2 linked regions of the Azoarcus sp. CIB genome follow. The protein of the gene in region 1 interacts with the protein of each later gene in a pairwise test. Links are inferred from orthologs where the notes say so. Each region holds a gene or a part of one and is shown in the gene's direction. Other genes may lie near its edges. The genes, in order: epsG and minD.

Region 1 (6,815 bases):
GGGATGATGACTTCGCTTGCCAGCGTCGCCGGTGCGCGTGTCGATGCGCCTGCGCCAGTGGCCGGGCTGGAAGCCGCGTCCGGCGTGGCGCCGCAGGCCGGGGCGGCGGCCGTTTCGGCCGTCGGGCGCGAGGCTGCGCCGCGTTCCTTTGCCGAAGGCGTGGCTTTGCGTTTTTCCCTTGGTGCTGCGGACGAGGGGGAGGGCGGAGTCGATTCGCTGCTCCTGGCGGGGTTCGCGCTTTTTGCCCTGATTGCGCGTCAGCGGCTTGCGGCGATGCTGCGTGTCCGCAATTCGCCGTTATTCCAGTAATTGCGGTGCGCGCAATTGCGCGGCGCTTGGTGCCGGGCAATTGCCGACATCAATTGGATGTTTCCGGGTTCATTCCATTTTTCGGGTAGGTCGATGTCTTCGGCTGCACGCTGCGCATTTCCTGTTGTCTTCATCGCGGTCTTTCTCCTCAATGCCTGCAGCAAGGGCGAGGCGGAAGGCAAGCCGGCGTTCGGGGTGATTGCCAAAGTGAATGAGCAGGAGATTCAGGCAAACGAGCTGAATTCGGTTGCGGCCCGCGTCGCGACGCAGGGCGCGGCCGACGAGGGAACGCTCGAGCGCCTGATCGACCAGGAGCTGATGGTGCAGCAGGCGCGCGAGCGCAGGCTCGATCGCGATCCGCGCGTGCTGCAGTCGTTCGAGGCGGCGCAGCGGGAGATCCTCGCGCGCGCCTACCTCGAGCAGGTGACGGAGCAGATTCCGCCGCCGGGCGATGCCGAGATCTCGGCCTTCTATGCCGCCAATCCGGAGCTGTTCGCGCGCCGCCGGATCTACAGCCTGCAGGAGTTGGAGATCCGCATGCCGGCGGAGCGTTTTGGCGAGCTGGAACGCCTGAGCACGAAGGCGGCGAGCGTGCACGAGGTGAAGGATTGGCTCGCGCGCGAGCAGATCGAGTTCCGCCTCGCGACCGCGGTGAAGCCCGCCGAGCAGTTGCCGCTCGAGAGCCTGAAGGGCTTTGCACGCATGAAGGACGGGCAGATGGTGGTGAGCCGGACCGGGAGCGGTGCGCTGCTGATCCATCTCGTCACGTCGCGCGAACAGCCGATGGATGAGGCCGCCGCGCGCCCGATGATCAAACGCTATCTGGTGAATGAACGCAAGACCGCGCTGGCGAAGGCGGAAGTCGAGCGTCTGCGCGGCGGCGCACGCATCGAGTATGCGCCTGCGGCGTCGTCCGCGACCGCTGCGGCACCGGCGGAGGCTTCGCAGGCGGACGCCGCGGAGGTGCCGCTTGCGCCCGTATCCCAATGATCGAGGAAGAGCACCCATGCCGTTGTCGAAACTGTTCCGAGTCCTGTCCCATCTGCCACTGCTGACGTGTCTGGCGTGCGCGCCGGCGTGGGCGGCCCCGCTGGGGGCGGTGGCGGTGGCCGCGCCGGTCGAGGAGAACGCGCGCGAGTACGTGCTGGGGCCGGGCGACATCGTCCGTATCAGCGTCTTCCAGAACCCCGACCTCACGACCGAGGGGCGGGTGTCGGAGACCGGCGCGCTGACCTTCCCGCTGATCGGCAGCGTGCCGCTGGGCGGGCGCACGGTGTCGGCTGCCGAAGCGCTGGTCGCGGAGCGCCTGCGGGCGGGCGGTTTCGTGCTGCAGCCGCAGGTAACCGTGCTGCCGGTGCAGATCCGCGGCAATCAGGTCGCGGTGCTGGGGCACGTTAATAAGCCGGGACGCTATCCGCTCGACACCTTCAACGTGCGCGTGACGGACATGCTCGCGAACGCCGGCGGGATCGCCGCGGGCGGCGACGACGTGCTGGTGCTGGTCGGTGTACGCGACGGCCAGCGCATCCGGCGAGAGCTCGATCTGCCGGCGCTGTTCCAGCGTGGCGATGCCGATGCGGACGTGATGCTCTCCCCCGGCGACGTGATCTACGTGCGGCGCGCGGACGTGTTCTACATCTACGGCGAGGTGCAGAAGCCGGGCGCCTTCCGCCTCGAACGCAACATGACGGTGATGCAGGCGCTCGCGACCGGCGGCGGGCCGACGCTGCGCGGCACGGTTCGCGGGCTGCGCATCCATCGCCGCGCCCCCGACGGCAATCTCGCGGTGATCGAGCCCGCGCTGGAAGACCGCCTGCGGCCGGACGACATCATCTACGTGAAGGAAAGCCTGTTCTGAGGCGGGGTCGATCATGAATCTGGGGCAATTCCTGCGCGTCCTGCGTGCGCGCTTCGGGCTGGTGTGCGCGGTGGTGTTCGTCGTGATGGCGGCGGCGTTCGCGGTGAGCATCGTGCTGCCGCAGAAGTATTCGGCCGAGACCATGCTGGTCGTCGACGCGAAATCGGCCGACCCGATGGCGGGCGGGATGATGCCGTCGCAGCTGATTGCCGGCCACATCGCGACCCAGGTCGACATCATCGGCTCGGAGCGCGTGGCGCTGCGCGTCGTGGAGCTCGCGGGGCTCGATCGCCTGCCGCAGTTCCAGGAACAGTGGCAGGCGGCGACCGAGGGTACCGGGGACCTCCGCGCCTGGATCGGAGCGGTGCTGCGTTCGGGCCTGGAGGTGAAGCCGGCGCGCGAGAGCAACGTGATCCGCATCCGCTACACGGCCTCGCAGCCCGAGTTCGCGGCGATGATCGCCAACACCTTCGCGAAGGCCTACATGGAGACGGCCCTGGAGCTGCGGGTGGAGCCGGCACGCCAGTATGCGCATTGGTTCGACGAGCGTACGCAGGGCCTGCGCGAGGAGCTGGAGGCGGCGCAGAAGCGCCTGTCGGACTATCAGCAGAAGCACGGCATCGTCACTGCGGACGGCCGTCTGGACGTCGAGACCGCGCGGCTCGCGGAGCTGTCGAGCCAGCTCGTGCAGGTGCAGGGGCAGCGGGCCGAGAGCCGGTCGCGCCACAGCCAGGCGGGGTCGGCCGAATCGCTGCCGGAGGTCACGCAGAACCCGCTGATCGCGAACCTGAAGGCCGATCTCGCCCGGCGCGAGGCCGAGCGCGAGCAGATGCTCGGCCGGCTGGGGCCGAACCATCCCGAGGTCGGCAAGCTCGCCGCGGTGATCGATTCGCTGCGCCAGCGTGTCGGCGCCGAGACGCAGCGCATCGCCGCGTCGCTGGGTACCTCGAGCCGCATGAGCGCGGCGCGCGAGGCGGAGGTGGCGGCGGCGGTGCAGGCGCAGAAGGCGCGCGTGCTGCAGCTGCAGGCGCATCGCGACCAGATCGCGGTGCTGCAGCGTGATGTCGAGGGCGCGCAGAAGGCCTACGACCAGGTGGCGCAGCGCCTTGCGGCGACCAGCCTGGAGAGCCAGGCACAGCAGATCAACGTGGCGGTGCTGACGCCCGCGGCGACGCCGATGTGGCCGTCCGGTCCGCGCCTGCTGATCAAGCTGGCGCTGGCGCTGGTTGTCGGCGTCGTGCTGGGAGTGGGCAGCGCGCTGCTGATCGAACTGATCGACCGGCGCGTGCGTGGCGAGGATGACCTCGCAGGGCTGCCGGGTGTGCCGGTGCTCGGCAGCGTGCCGGGCAGCCGGCGGGGCGACCGGGCTAGCCGGGCGCGAGTGTCGAGTCGAACTGCTGGAGCTTATTGATCCCATGAACGCACCCCTGAGCAGCGCCCTCGATCCCAAGGGCGAGCATTCGATCGGCGCGATCCTGATGGCAGCCGGACGCCTGCGCGCCGACGAGAATGAACGCATCGCGCGCCTGCAGCGCGACAAGGGCCTGCGCTTTGGCGAGGCCGCGGTGGAGCTGGGCCTCGCGAGCGAGCGCGACATCCGCTACGCGATGGCGCGGCAGTTCGACTACCCCTGCCTGCAGCCGGGCGACAGTAAGGTGTCGAGCAGCGTGGTCGCCGCGTTCAGTCCGTTCTCGGCGCAGGTCGAGGCGCTGCGCGCGCTGCGCAGCCAGCTGATGCTGCGCTGGTTCGACCCGTCCGCGGGGCGCAGGCTGCTGGCGGTGGTCAGCGCCGAGCGCGGCGCCGGACGCTCGTGGATGGCGGCGAACCTGGGCGTGGTGTTCTCGCAGCTGGGGCTGCGCACGCTGCTGATCGATACCGACCTGCGCCGGCCGTCGCTGCATACCCTGTTCGGCATCGACAGCCGCAGCGGACTCTCCGCGCTGCTCCTCGGCCGCCCCGCGCCGGACGCGATCCGGCCGGTGCCCGGTCTGCGCTCGCTCGCACTGCTGCCCGCGGGGGTGGTGCCGCCGAACCCGCAGGAATTGCTGTCGCGCCCGGTGCTGGCGCAGTTGCTGCAGCAGTACGCGACGGCCTTTGACATCGTCATCCTGGATACCGCTGCGGGCGACCGCTGCGCCGACGGCGTGATGGTGGCGGCGCGCGCGCGCGCGGCGTTGATGGTCGCCCGGCGCAACGTGAGCCGCATGGCGGCAGTGCGCCGCTATGCGGAGCGCCTGCGCGAGTCCGGCGTGGGCCTGGCCGGTGCCGTGATGAATGGGGACTGAGACATGAGCCGCCTGACCGACGACCCCGAGATCGCCGCCGCGCAGCAGGTGTTGCGCCGCGTGCCTGCGCCGCTCGTGAGCGTGGTGATTCCGTCCTACAACCGCGGGCACGCGATTGGTGCGTGCATCGCCAGCGTGCTGGCGCAGACGCTGGAGGATTTCGAGATCGTCGTCGTGGACGACGCCTCGACCGACGACACGCGCGAGCGCGTCGCGGCGATCGGCGATCCGCGGGTGCGCTACGTCGCGCATGAGCACAACCGCGGCGGGGCTGCGGCGCGCAACACCGGCGTGCGGGTCGCGACCGGCGACTTCATCGCCTTCCTCGACAGCGACGACAGCTGGGCGCCGCGCAAGCTCGAGCGGCAGATCGCGCTGCTGGGCGAGCGCGGGCCGGAGTACGGCCTCGCGTACACCTGGTTCATCGGCCGCGACCGCGACGGCCACGAGGTGTCGCGCTCGGACCGCAGCCTCGACGGCAGCGTCGCCGATGCGCTGCTGGTCGCGAACCACGTCGGCACCTTCTCCAGCATCGTCGTGCGGCGCGACGTGTTCGAACGCGTGGGCGGTCTCGACGAAGGCCTCAGGAGCTGCCAGGACTGGGATCTGTCGATCCGCCTGAGCCGCGTGACGAAGTTCTGCTGCGTCGAGGACTACCTGGTCTCGTACTTCCACAATGGTGCCGACAAGCATCGCATCTCGTCGAATCCTGCGTCCCTGATCCAGGGGCACCGGCGCATGCTGGAGAAGTTTTCCGACGAGTATGCGCGCCTGCCGCGCGAGCAGGCCGCGCAGGCGCTGAGGGGCTTCCTCGACGTGTTCGCGGGCGCCGGGTCGTTCGAGGACGTGCTGCGGCTCGGCCGTCGCATCGTTGCGACGACGCCCCGTCCGGGCAGCGCGCTGCTGTGCGGCGTGGCGCTCGCGCGGGCGGCCAAGCGGCGCATGACGGGGCGCTTCGGGTACTGACGTGGGCTACGCGGTGCAATCGCCCCCTCCTGCCGTGCTGACCGGCGGCGCGCTGCTCGTCGCGCTGGCGGTCGGGCTGGCGCTGCCGCTGTACGCGGAGGCGATGTCCGGGAGCGTCGTGCGGCTGCTGGCGCTGCCGGCACTGCTGGTGCTCGCGATCGTCTTCCTGTACGACCGGCTGATGCTGCTCGCGCTGGTGCTGCTGCTGCGCGCGGCGGGCGACCTGGTGTTCGAGAACACGCGCGTCGCGGTGGGCGGCCTCGCGATCGGCTTCGGCGGGCTGGTGAATGCCTTCGTGATCCTGATCGCCGTGCTGCTGGTCGCGGCGCGGCCGGAGCGCTTTCCGCGCCGGATGGGCGCGCCCTGGGCAGGCTTCCTGATCGCGGCACTGGTCGGCGTGGGCATGGCGCCGAACGCCGGCGACGCGGTGCGGAGCTACCTCGGCCTGCTGTCCTACTTCGCGGTCTTCGTCAGCGCGTTCCACTTCGTGAAGGGCGAGGGCGATTTCAAGGTGTGCGTGAAGCTGGTGCTGCTGTCGTCGCTGCTGCCGGCCGCGTACGGGTTCGCGGAGCTGGCGCTGCACGGGCTGGCTGGCGGCCTGCAGGCCTTCCGCCTGAAGAGCACCTTCAGCCATCCGAACATCTTCGCGTTCTACCTGACGCTGGTGCTGCTGCTGGCGCTGTACGCGCTGAAGAGCCCGGCGGTCGTGCTGACGCCGCTGCGCCGCGCGCTGCTGACGGCCTACGTGCCGGTGCTGCTGGGCCTGCTGCTGCTCACGCAGACGCGCAGCGCGTGGGTCGCCTGCTTCGCGATCTTCGCGCTGTATGCGCTGATGTTCGAGCGGCGCTACCTCGTCTATCTGCTGCTCGCGCCGGCGCTTGCGCTGCTGGTGCCGGGGGTGCACGAGCGCGTCCTCGATCTGGGCAGCGGCAACGAGATCGTGCAGTACGCGAAGCTCAATTCCTTCGCGTGGCGCCTGCAGATCTGGGAGTACGGCCTGCGCTGGATCGGCCCCGGGAACCTGCCGCTCGGCTATGGGCTGGGCGCGTTCAAGCATTTCGCGCCGGTCTTCTTCCCGTACTCGGGCGGGGTGAATTTCGGCGCGCACAACATCTACGTGCAGATCCTGTTCGAACTCGGCGTGCTCGGCCTCGCGGCCTTCGCGTGGCTGTTCGCACGCCTGTTCGCGACGCTGCGGCGCATGGCCGCGGTCGACCGCCTCGGCGCCTTCGTCGCGATTGCGCTGGTCGTCGAGTACCTGATCATTTCCGCATCGGACAACGTCCTCGCCTATCTCGCCTTCAACTGGTACGTGTGGTTCGTGCTCGGCGCCGCCTGCGCCGTTGCGCTGAGCCGGACGGCGACGGCAAGCGCGGCGACGCAGACGGAAGGAGACA
Region 2 (7,016 bases), 2.1 Mb from region 1 along the record:
CCTTCGCCTTCACCGCGGCACTGCACACCTACCTGCGCGTGCGCGAAGTCGAGAACGCACGCCTCGAAGGCCTCTACGGCCACGACTACCGCGACTCCGCCGACCAAGACCGCGTCAAGCGCGACTCCGGCGACGTCCTCGTGGTCGAGGACGAGACCGACCGCATCTATCACGACGTGAAGCGCCCGCTGCTGCTGCGCGACGGCGGCCGCAGCTTGGGCATCAACGCAGACGGTTTCCCCGACGTCGTCGTGTGGAACCCCTGGGAAGAGCGCTGCACCGCGCTCGCCGACATCCCCGCCAACGGCTTCCGCCACATGCTGTGCGTCGAGGCCGCCGCCGCGCGCCGGCGCATCGAGCTCGACGCCGGCGAAAGCTGGGTCGGACGCCAGAGCCTGATCGCGCTCTGACGCGATACTCCCTGCAACCGGGCGGCGCTTGCACAGGCAAGCCCGCCTGTTGCACCATCGCCCCCCTCTCTCCCGACAAACGGCGCTGCCCGCGCACGCGCCCGCCAGAATCCATGCTTCCCCCGATCGAACATCGCCTCGCCGCAGAACTCGCCGCCCAGCCCCGCCAGGTCGTCGCCGCCATCCAGCTCCTCGACGAAGGCGCCACCGTGCCCTTCATCGCCCGCTACCGCAAGGAAGTCACTGGCGGCCTCGACGACACGCAGCTGCGCAACCTCGAAGAACGCCTCGGCTACCTGCGCGAGCTCGAGGATCGCCGCGCCGCCGTGATCGCGTCGATCACCGAACAGGGCAAGATGACCGACGCGCTGGCCGCTGAGATCGCCTCCGCCGAAACCAAGCAGCGCCTCGAAGACCTCTACCTCCCATACAAGCAGAAGCGCCGCACCAAGGCGCAGATCGCCCGCGAGGCCGGCATCGAGCCGCTCGCGCTGGCCCTGCTGGACGACCCCACCCTGGTCCCCGAGGCCGAAGCGGAACGCTATTTCAATGCGGAAGCGGGCTTCGCCGACATCAAGAGCGTGCTCGACGGCGCGCGGCAGATTCTCATCGAGCGCTTCGCCGAAGACGCCGAACTGCTCGGCACGCTGCGCACCTGGCTGCAGGAAAACGGCCAGGTCAGCTCGACCGTCATCGAAGGCAAGGAAACCGAGGGGGCGAAGTTCCGCGACTGGTTCGACTTCCGCGAACCCGTCGCCACCATGCCCTCGCATCGCGCGCTGGCGCTGCTACGCGGCCGTAACGAAGGCATGCTGCGCCTCGCGCTCACCGTCGACCAGCCCGACCCGGACGCGCCTCACCCCTGCGAAGGCCGCATCGCCGCACGCTTCGGCATCCGCGACCAGGGCCGTCCGGCCGACCGCTGGCTGCGCGACAGCGTGCGCTGGGCGTGGAGCGTCAAGATCTCGCTACACCTCGAACTCGAACTGATGAACGAACTGCGCGAGCGTGCCGAAGAGGAAGCGATCCGCGTGTTCGCACGCAACCTCAAGGCTCTGCTGCTCGCCGCCCCGGCCGGCGCACGCTGCACGATGGGCCTCGACCCCGGCATCCGCACCGGCGTGAAGATCGCGATCATCGACCGCACCGGCAAGCTCGTCGATACCGCGACGATCTACCCCTTCGAGCCGCGCCGCGACCGCGAAGGCTCGCTCGCGACGCTGGCCGCCTTGGCGAAAAAGCACGCGGTAGACCTGGTTGCCATCGGCAACGGCACCGCCTCGCGCGAAACCGACAAGCTCGTCGCGGACCTGATGGAAGCGCTGCCGCAACTACGCCTGACCCGGGTCACGGTGTCCGAAGCCGGCGCGTCCGTGTATTCCGCGTCCGAGCTCGCCGCACGCGAATTCCCGGATCTCGACGTGTCCCTGCGCGGCGCGGTATCGATCGCCCGCCGCCTGCAGGATCCGCTCGCCGAACTCGTCAAGATCGACCCCAAGTCGATCGGCGTCGGCCAGTACCAGCACGACGTCAACCAGTCGCGCCTCGCGAAGAGCCTGGATGCCGTCGTCGAGGACTGCGTGAACGCCGTCGGTGTTGACGTAAACACCGCCTCGGCGGCGCTCCTCGCGCGCATCTCCGGCCTCAACGCCACGCTCGCCGGCAACATCGTCGAGCACCGCGACGCCAACGGCCCCTTCCCGAGCCGCGACGCGCTGAAGAAGGTGCCGCGCCTCGGCCCCAAGACCTTCGAACAGGCCGCCGGCTTCCTGCGCATCCCCAACGGCGACAACCCGCTTGACGCCTCCTCGGTGCACCCGGAAGCCTATCCGGTGGTCCAGCGCATTCTCGCCAAGGTCAGCAAGAACGTGCGCGAACTGATGGGCAACGCGAGCTTCCTGAAGACGCTGCGCCCGGTCGAATTCACCGACGACCGCTTCGGCCTGCCGACCGTGCAGGACATCCTCGCCGAGCTCGAGAAACCCGGCCGCGACCCGCGCCCGGAATTCCGCACCGCCTCGTTCCGCGATGGCGTCGAGACACTCAAGGATCTCGCCCCGGGGATGATGCTCGAAGGCGTCGTGACGAACGTCACCAACTTTGGCGCCTTCGTCGACATCGGCGTCCATCAGGACGGCCTCGTGCATATCTCCGCGCTGTCCGAGCGCTTCGTGAAGGATCCGCACAGCGTCGTGAAGGCCGGCCAGGTCGTCAAGGTGAAGGTGCTGGAAGTCGACCTCCCGCGCAACCGCATCGCGCTGACGATGCGCATGAGCGACGAACCGACCGCAGCCCGCCCGACCGGCGGCGCGCGCGACAACGCACCGCGTGGCCGCAGCGACGCTCCGCGCCAGGACCGCAGCACGCCGCGCGGCGCGGCGCGCGGCAACGACCGCCCCGCCGCCGCCGGCGCGATGGCCGACGCGCTGGCGCGCGCGCTGCGCAAGTAAGCGCCGCCCCAACGACAGCATGACGATGAACACGACGATCTACGGCATCAAGAACTGCGATACGATGAAGAAGGCCTTTGCCTGGCTCGACGCACAGGGCATCGCCTACACTTTCCACGATTACCGCAAATCCGGCATCTCCCCCGATACGCTCGCACGCTGGTGCGACCGACTCGGCTGGGAGACCCTGGTCAACACGCGCGGCACCACCTGGCGCAAACTCGATCCCGCGCAGCAGACCATCGCCTGTGCCGCAGACGCCATCGCACTGATGGCCGCGCACACCAGCGTCATCCGCCGGCCGGTAATCGAGACCGCATCGGGCGACACCATCGCCGGATTCGACCCCGAACGCCTCGTGGCGCTATTCGCCCGGGAAGGAGCCCAACCATGAAGGACCACAAGAGCTACGTGCGCCGATTCCTGCTCGAAGACCTCGACATCCGCGGCGCGGTCGTGCGCCTCGACGACGTCTGGCAGGCGCTGCAGAAGGGCCGCGACTACCCGCGCAACGTCGGCACCCTGCTCGGCGAGATGAGCGCCGTGTCCGCGCTGATCTCCGCCAACCTCAAGCAGGCGGGCCGGCTCACCTTCCAGGTGCAGGGCCACGGCCCGGTGCGCCTGCTCGTCATCGACTGCAACGAGGCCCTGAACCTGCGCGGCTTCGCAGCCTTCGACGACCACGTTCCCGAAGGCGACCGCCTGTCGGAACTGGTCGGCGACGGCATCCTGCAGCTCACGCTGGACGTCGAGGGCATGGACCAGCCTTACCAGAGCCTCGTCCCGCTCGAAGGCAACAGCATCGCCGCGGTGTTCGAGCATTACCTGCAGCAGTCCGAACAGCAGCCGGCCGGCCTGTGGCTCGCGTGCAGCAAGGACGCCGCCGCCGCACTGTTCCTGCAGAAGCTGCCCGGCGCGGATGCGCGCGACGAGGACGGGTGGTCGCGCGCGCACCAGTTCGCTCAGACCGTCACGCGCGAGGAACTCCTCGCGCTCGACCCCGAGACCCTGCTCGGCCGTCTGTTCGCCGAGGAAACGGTGCGTCTGTACGACGCGCGCCCTGTGATCCACGATTTTCCGCCCGACCGCGACAAGATCATCGCGATGCTGCGCGCACTCGGCGAAAGCGAAGTCCGCAGCATCTACGCCGAACACGGCGAACTGATCGTGCGCGACGACCTTTCGAACCACGAATACCGCTTCCAGCCCGACGAAATCGACGAATTCTTCGAGTCCGGACCCGGCAGCATCGAGTCGCCCCCGACCCTGCACTGAACCGCCCTGCAAGGCGCTGACGGTGCATGACAGCATGCACCGCGAGAGCCTTGCCCGATTCCCCTGTCGTCAGTAGACTTTAAAGCTTTTCGGCCTCTCCGCACCCATGTCCGCACCCAACGCCGCCCGTTCGATCGAGTTCCGCAACGCGACGCTCGGTGCCACCATCGCGGTCCTGCGCGAAACCGAACCGGCACGGCTTGCCGACGCCCTGCACCTGATGCTCGGCGGCATGCCCGACTTCTTCAACGGCGAAGCGGCCGTGCTGGATTTCTCCGGCGTGAGCTCGCATCCCGAACGCATCGACTGGGTCGGCCTCGCGAGCCTGTTCCGCCGCTACCGGCTGCAACCCGTCGGCGTGCGCAACCTGCCCGAGGCTCTCGCCACGTCGGCGCGTCAGGCAGGCCTGGCGATCCTGGATGGCGCCGAACTGCGTGAGCGCCAGGGCACCGCCGCCCCCGCCCCGCAGGCGCGCCCGGAATCTGCTCCGGCCGCACAGCCCGCACCGCCCCCAGCGGCGGCACCGGCACCCGGCGGGAACACGCTCTACATCGACCGCCCGCTGCGCTCCGGCCAGCAGGTGTATGCCCGCGGCGGCGACCTCGTACTCCTCGCCGGGGTGAGCAACGGCTCCGAAGTCATCGCCGACGGCAGCATCCACTGCTACGGCCCGCTGCGCGGCCGCGCACTGGCCGGCGCCCACGGAAACACCGAGGCCCGCATCGTGACGACCAATTTCGGTCCCGAGCTGGTGTCCATCGCGGGCATCTACCGCACCTTCGAACAGGGCATTCCCGCCTCCGTCGCCGGCCGGCCGGCTCTCGTGCGACTTACGGCCGGCGGCGCCGAACAGAAACTAGACATCGAATCGCTGCAACTCGGCTGAGCGCAGTGCACACTTTCAGGAAGGACATACCGTGACTCGTGTCGTCGTCGTAACTTCGGGCAAGGGTGGCGTGGGCAAGACCACCACCAGCGCCGCCTTTTCCTCCGGCCTGGCCCTGCGGGGCTTCAAGACGGCCGTCATCGACTTCGACGTCGGCCTGCGCAACCTCGACCTGATCATGGGCTGCGAGCGCCGCGTCGTGTATGACCTCATCAACGTCATCAACGGCGACGCCAAGCTCAACCAGGCACTCATCAAGGACAGGCACTGCGACAACCTCTTCGTGCTGCCCGCATCGCAGACGCGCGACAAGGATGCGCTGACCGAGGAAGGCGTCGAGAAGGTCATCCACGACCTCGAGCACATGGGTTTCGACTACATCGTGTGCGACTCCCCCGCCGGCATCGAACGCGGCGCGGTGCTCGCGCTGACCTTCGCCGACGAGGCGATCGTCACGACCAACCCGGAAGTCTCGTCGGTGCGCGACTCCGACCGCATCCTCGGCATCCTGCAGTCCAAATCCCGTCGCGCCGCGGAAGGCAAGGAGCCGGTCAAGGAACACCTGCTCGTCACCCGTTACTCGCCCAAGCGCGTGGACGACGGCGAGATGCTGTCGTACAAGGACGTGCAGGAACTGCTGCGCGTGCCGCTGATCGGCGTGATCCCCGAGTCCGAATCCGTGCTCCAGGCCTCGAACCAGGGCACGCCCGCCATCCACCTGAAGGGCTCCGACGTTTCGGAAGCCTATACCGACGTGGTCGCGCGCTTCCTCGGCGAGACCCGCGAACTGCGCTACGTGAATTACGAAAAGCCGGGTCTCATCAAGCGCCTGTTCGGAGGCAAGTAAGATGTCCTTCCTTGCCCGCCTCTTCGGCGAGAAGAAGAAGACTGCGGAAATCGCCAAGAACCGCCTGTCGCTGCTGATCGCGCACGAGCGCAGCGGCGACACGGCCAAGGTCGATTTCCTGCCCGCACTGCAGCGCGAGCTGATCGAGGTGATCTCGAAGTACGTCGCCGTCAATCCGGACGACATCAAGGTCCATCTCGACAAGCAGGACAACTACGAGGTCCTCGAAGTCAACATCGTCCTGCCCGAACAGGCACGCTGACTCCACGCGCGGCAGACGCCGCACGCAACCGGGCGCGCGACGGCGCCCGGCGGTTCTCCCGCTTATCGTCCCGCGATCAGCGCCTCGGCCGTCAGGCCGACGCGCACGTTGCCCCAGTGGCGCCCGCCGACCATCACCGGCATCGCCAGATCGCACAGGATTTCGCCCGTATCGCGGCGGAACGTCTGCAGCAGCAACGGCTCCGTATTGCGCGCCCCACGGATCTCGGCGGGGCTGTCGAACTTGCGGCAGGTACGGTTGCCCGCGAGATCGGTGTCCCGGCTGCCCGTCAACGGCTTCGAATACTTGAGGTTGTGCGCGGAGAGGTAACCATCGGTGTTCACCGCCACCGCATAGACGCAACCGGGAATCGAGCCCAGACAATCCTCCAGCAACTTCTGGCAGCGACGGCCATACTCCTCGCCCCACGACACCTTGAACTTCGGCGGAAAAGTGTCCGGGATCGGCTGGTAGCGCCGGTCGAACACATCCACACTGCCGTCCCGCATCTCTTCCATCTGGACCTGGATACGGTCGCGGAAGCTGCGCACCTGATCGACCGCGTGATCGAACTCGCCGGCGCCGGTCTTGAAGCGCGACACCAGCTCCTGCACCGACTCGGTCGCGCGCGCGAGCTTCACCGCGCAGTCCTCCGATTCTTCCATGTGCGTCGCCACCGTGCCGGAAAGGTCGTGGATCGCCGTGACGTTCTCATGCACCTGGGCGTTCGTCGCCGACAACTCTTCCATCGCGGTCGCGATCTGCAGCAGCTGCTCGCCGGTCACCTCGAACTCGCCGACCATGTGCCGGAAATGCGTTGCCGAGCGTGTCACCACCTCGCGCGCCTGCAACACATCGGTATTGATGACCTCGTTTTCGGCACGCG

Evidence for each region.
Region 2: the proteins of epsG (region 1) and minD interact in binary tests that used the Bacillus subtilis proteins (3 or more experiments, as listed by UniProt). The link is inferred for Azoarcus sp. CIB from one-to-one orthologs.

Annotation. Positions count from the first base shown.
Region 1 is NZ_CP011072.1:921,859-928,673, forward strand. The notes cover bases 2,772-5,517. They hold epsG (chain length determinant protein tyrosine kinase EpsG), read left to right. Parts: upstream 2,772-3,582; coding sequence 3,583-4,452; downstream 4,453-5,517. Other genes in these bases: epsF (chain length determinant protein EpsF), read left to right, coding at 2,772-3,578; AzCIB_RS04075 (glycosyltransferase family 2 protein), read left to right, coding at 4,456-5,418; AzCIB_RS04080 (O-antigen ligase family protein), read left to right, coding at 5,420-5,517. In the rest of the region: AzCIB_RS04050 (hypothetical protein), read left to right, coding at 1-309; AzCIB_RS04055 (EpsD family peptidyl-prolyl cis-trans isomerase), read left to right, coding at 403-1,299; polysaccharide export protein EpsE, read left to right, coding at 1,316-2,167; more of epsF, read left to right, coding at 2,181-2,771; more of AzCIB_RS04080, read left to right, coding at 5,518-6,815. UniProt on the Bacillus subtilis protein: May be involved in the regulation of capsular polysaccharide biosynthesis. Autophosphorylates in vitro. Phosphorylates and activates in vitro two UDP-glucose dehydrogenases, YwqF and TuaD, as well as the DNA-binding proteins Ssb and SsbB.
Region 2 is NZ_CP011072.1:2,984,690-2,991,705, forward strand. What follows is about bases 4,014-6,960. They hold minD (septum site-determining protein MinD), read left to right. Parts: upstream 4,014-5,052; coding sequence 5,053-5,868; downstream 5,869-6,960. Other genes in these bases: hslO (Hsp33 family molecular chaperone HslO), read left to right, coding at 4,014-4,135; minC (septum site-determining protein MinC), read left to right, coding at 4,242-5,021; minE (cell division topological specificity factor MinE), read left to right, coding at 5,870-6,130; AzCIB_RS13215 (methyl-accepting chemotaxis protein), read right to left, coding at 6,193-6,960. In the rest of the region: AzCIB_RS13180 (D-hexose-6-phosphate mutarotase), read left to right, coding at 1-410; AzCIB_RS13185 (Tex family protein), read left to right, coding at 524-2,860; AzCIB_RS13190 (ArsC family reductase), read left to right, coding at 2,886-3,254; more of hslO, read left to right, coding at 3,251-4,013; more of AzCIB_RS13215, read right to left, coding at 6,961-7,016. UniProt on the Bacillus subtilis protein: ATPase required for the correct placement of the division site. Cell division inhibitors MinC and MinD act in concert to form an inhibitor capable of blocking formation of the polar Z ring septums.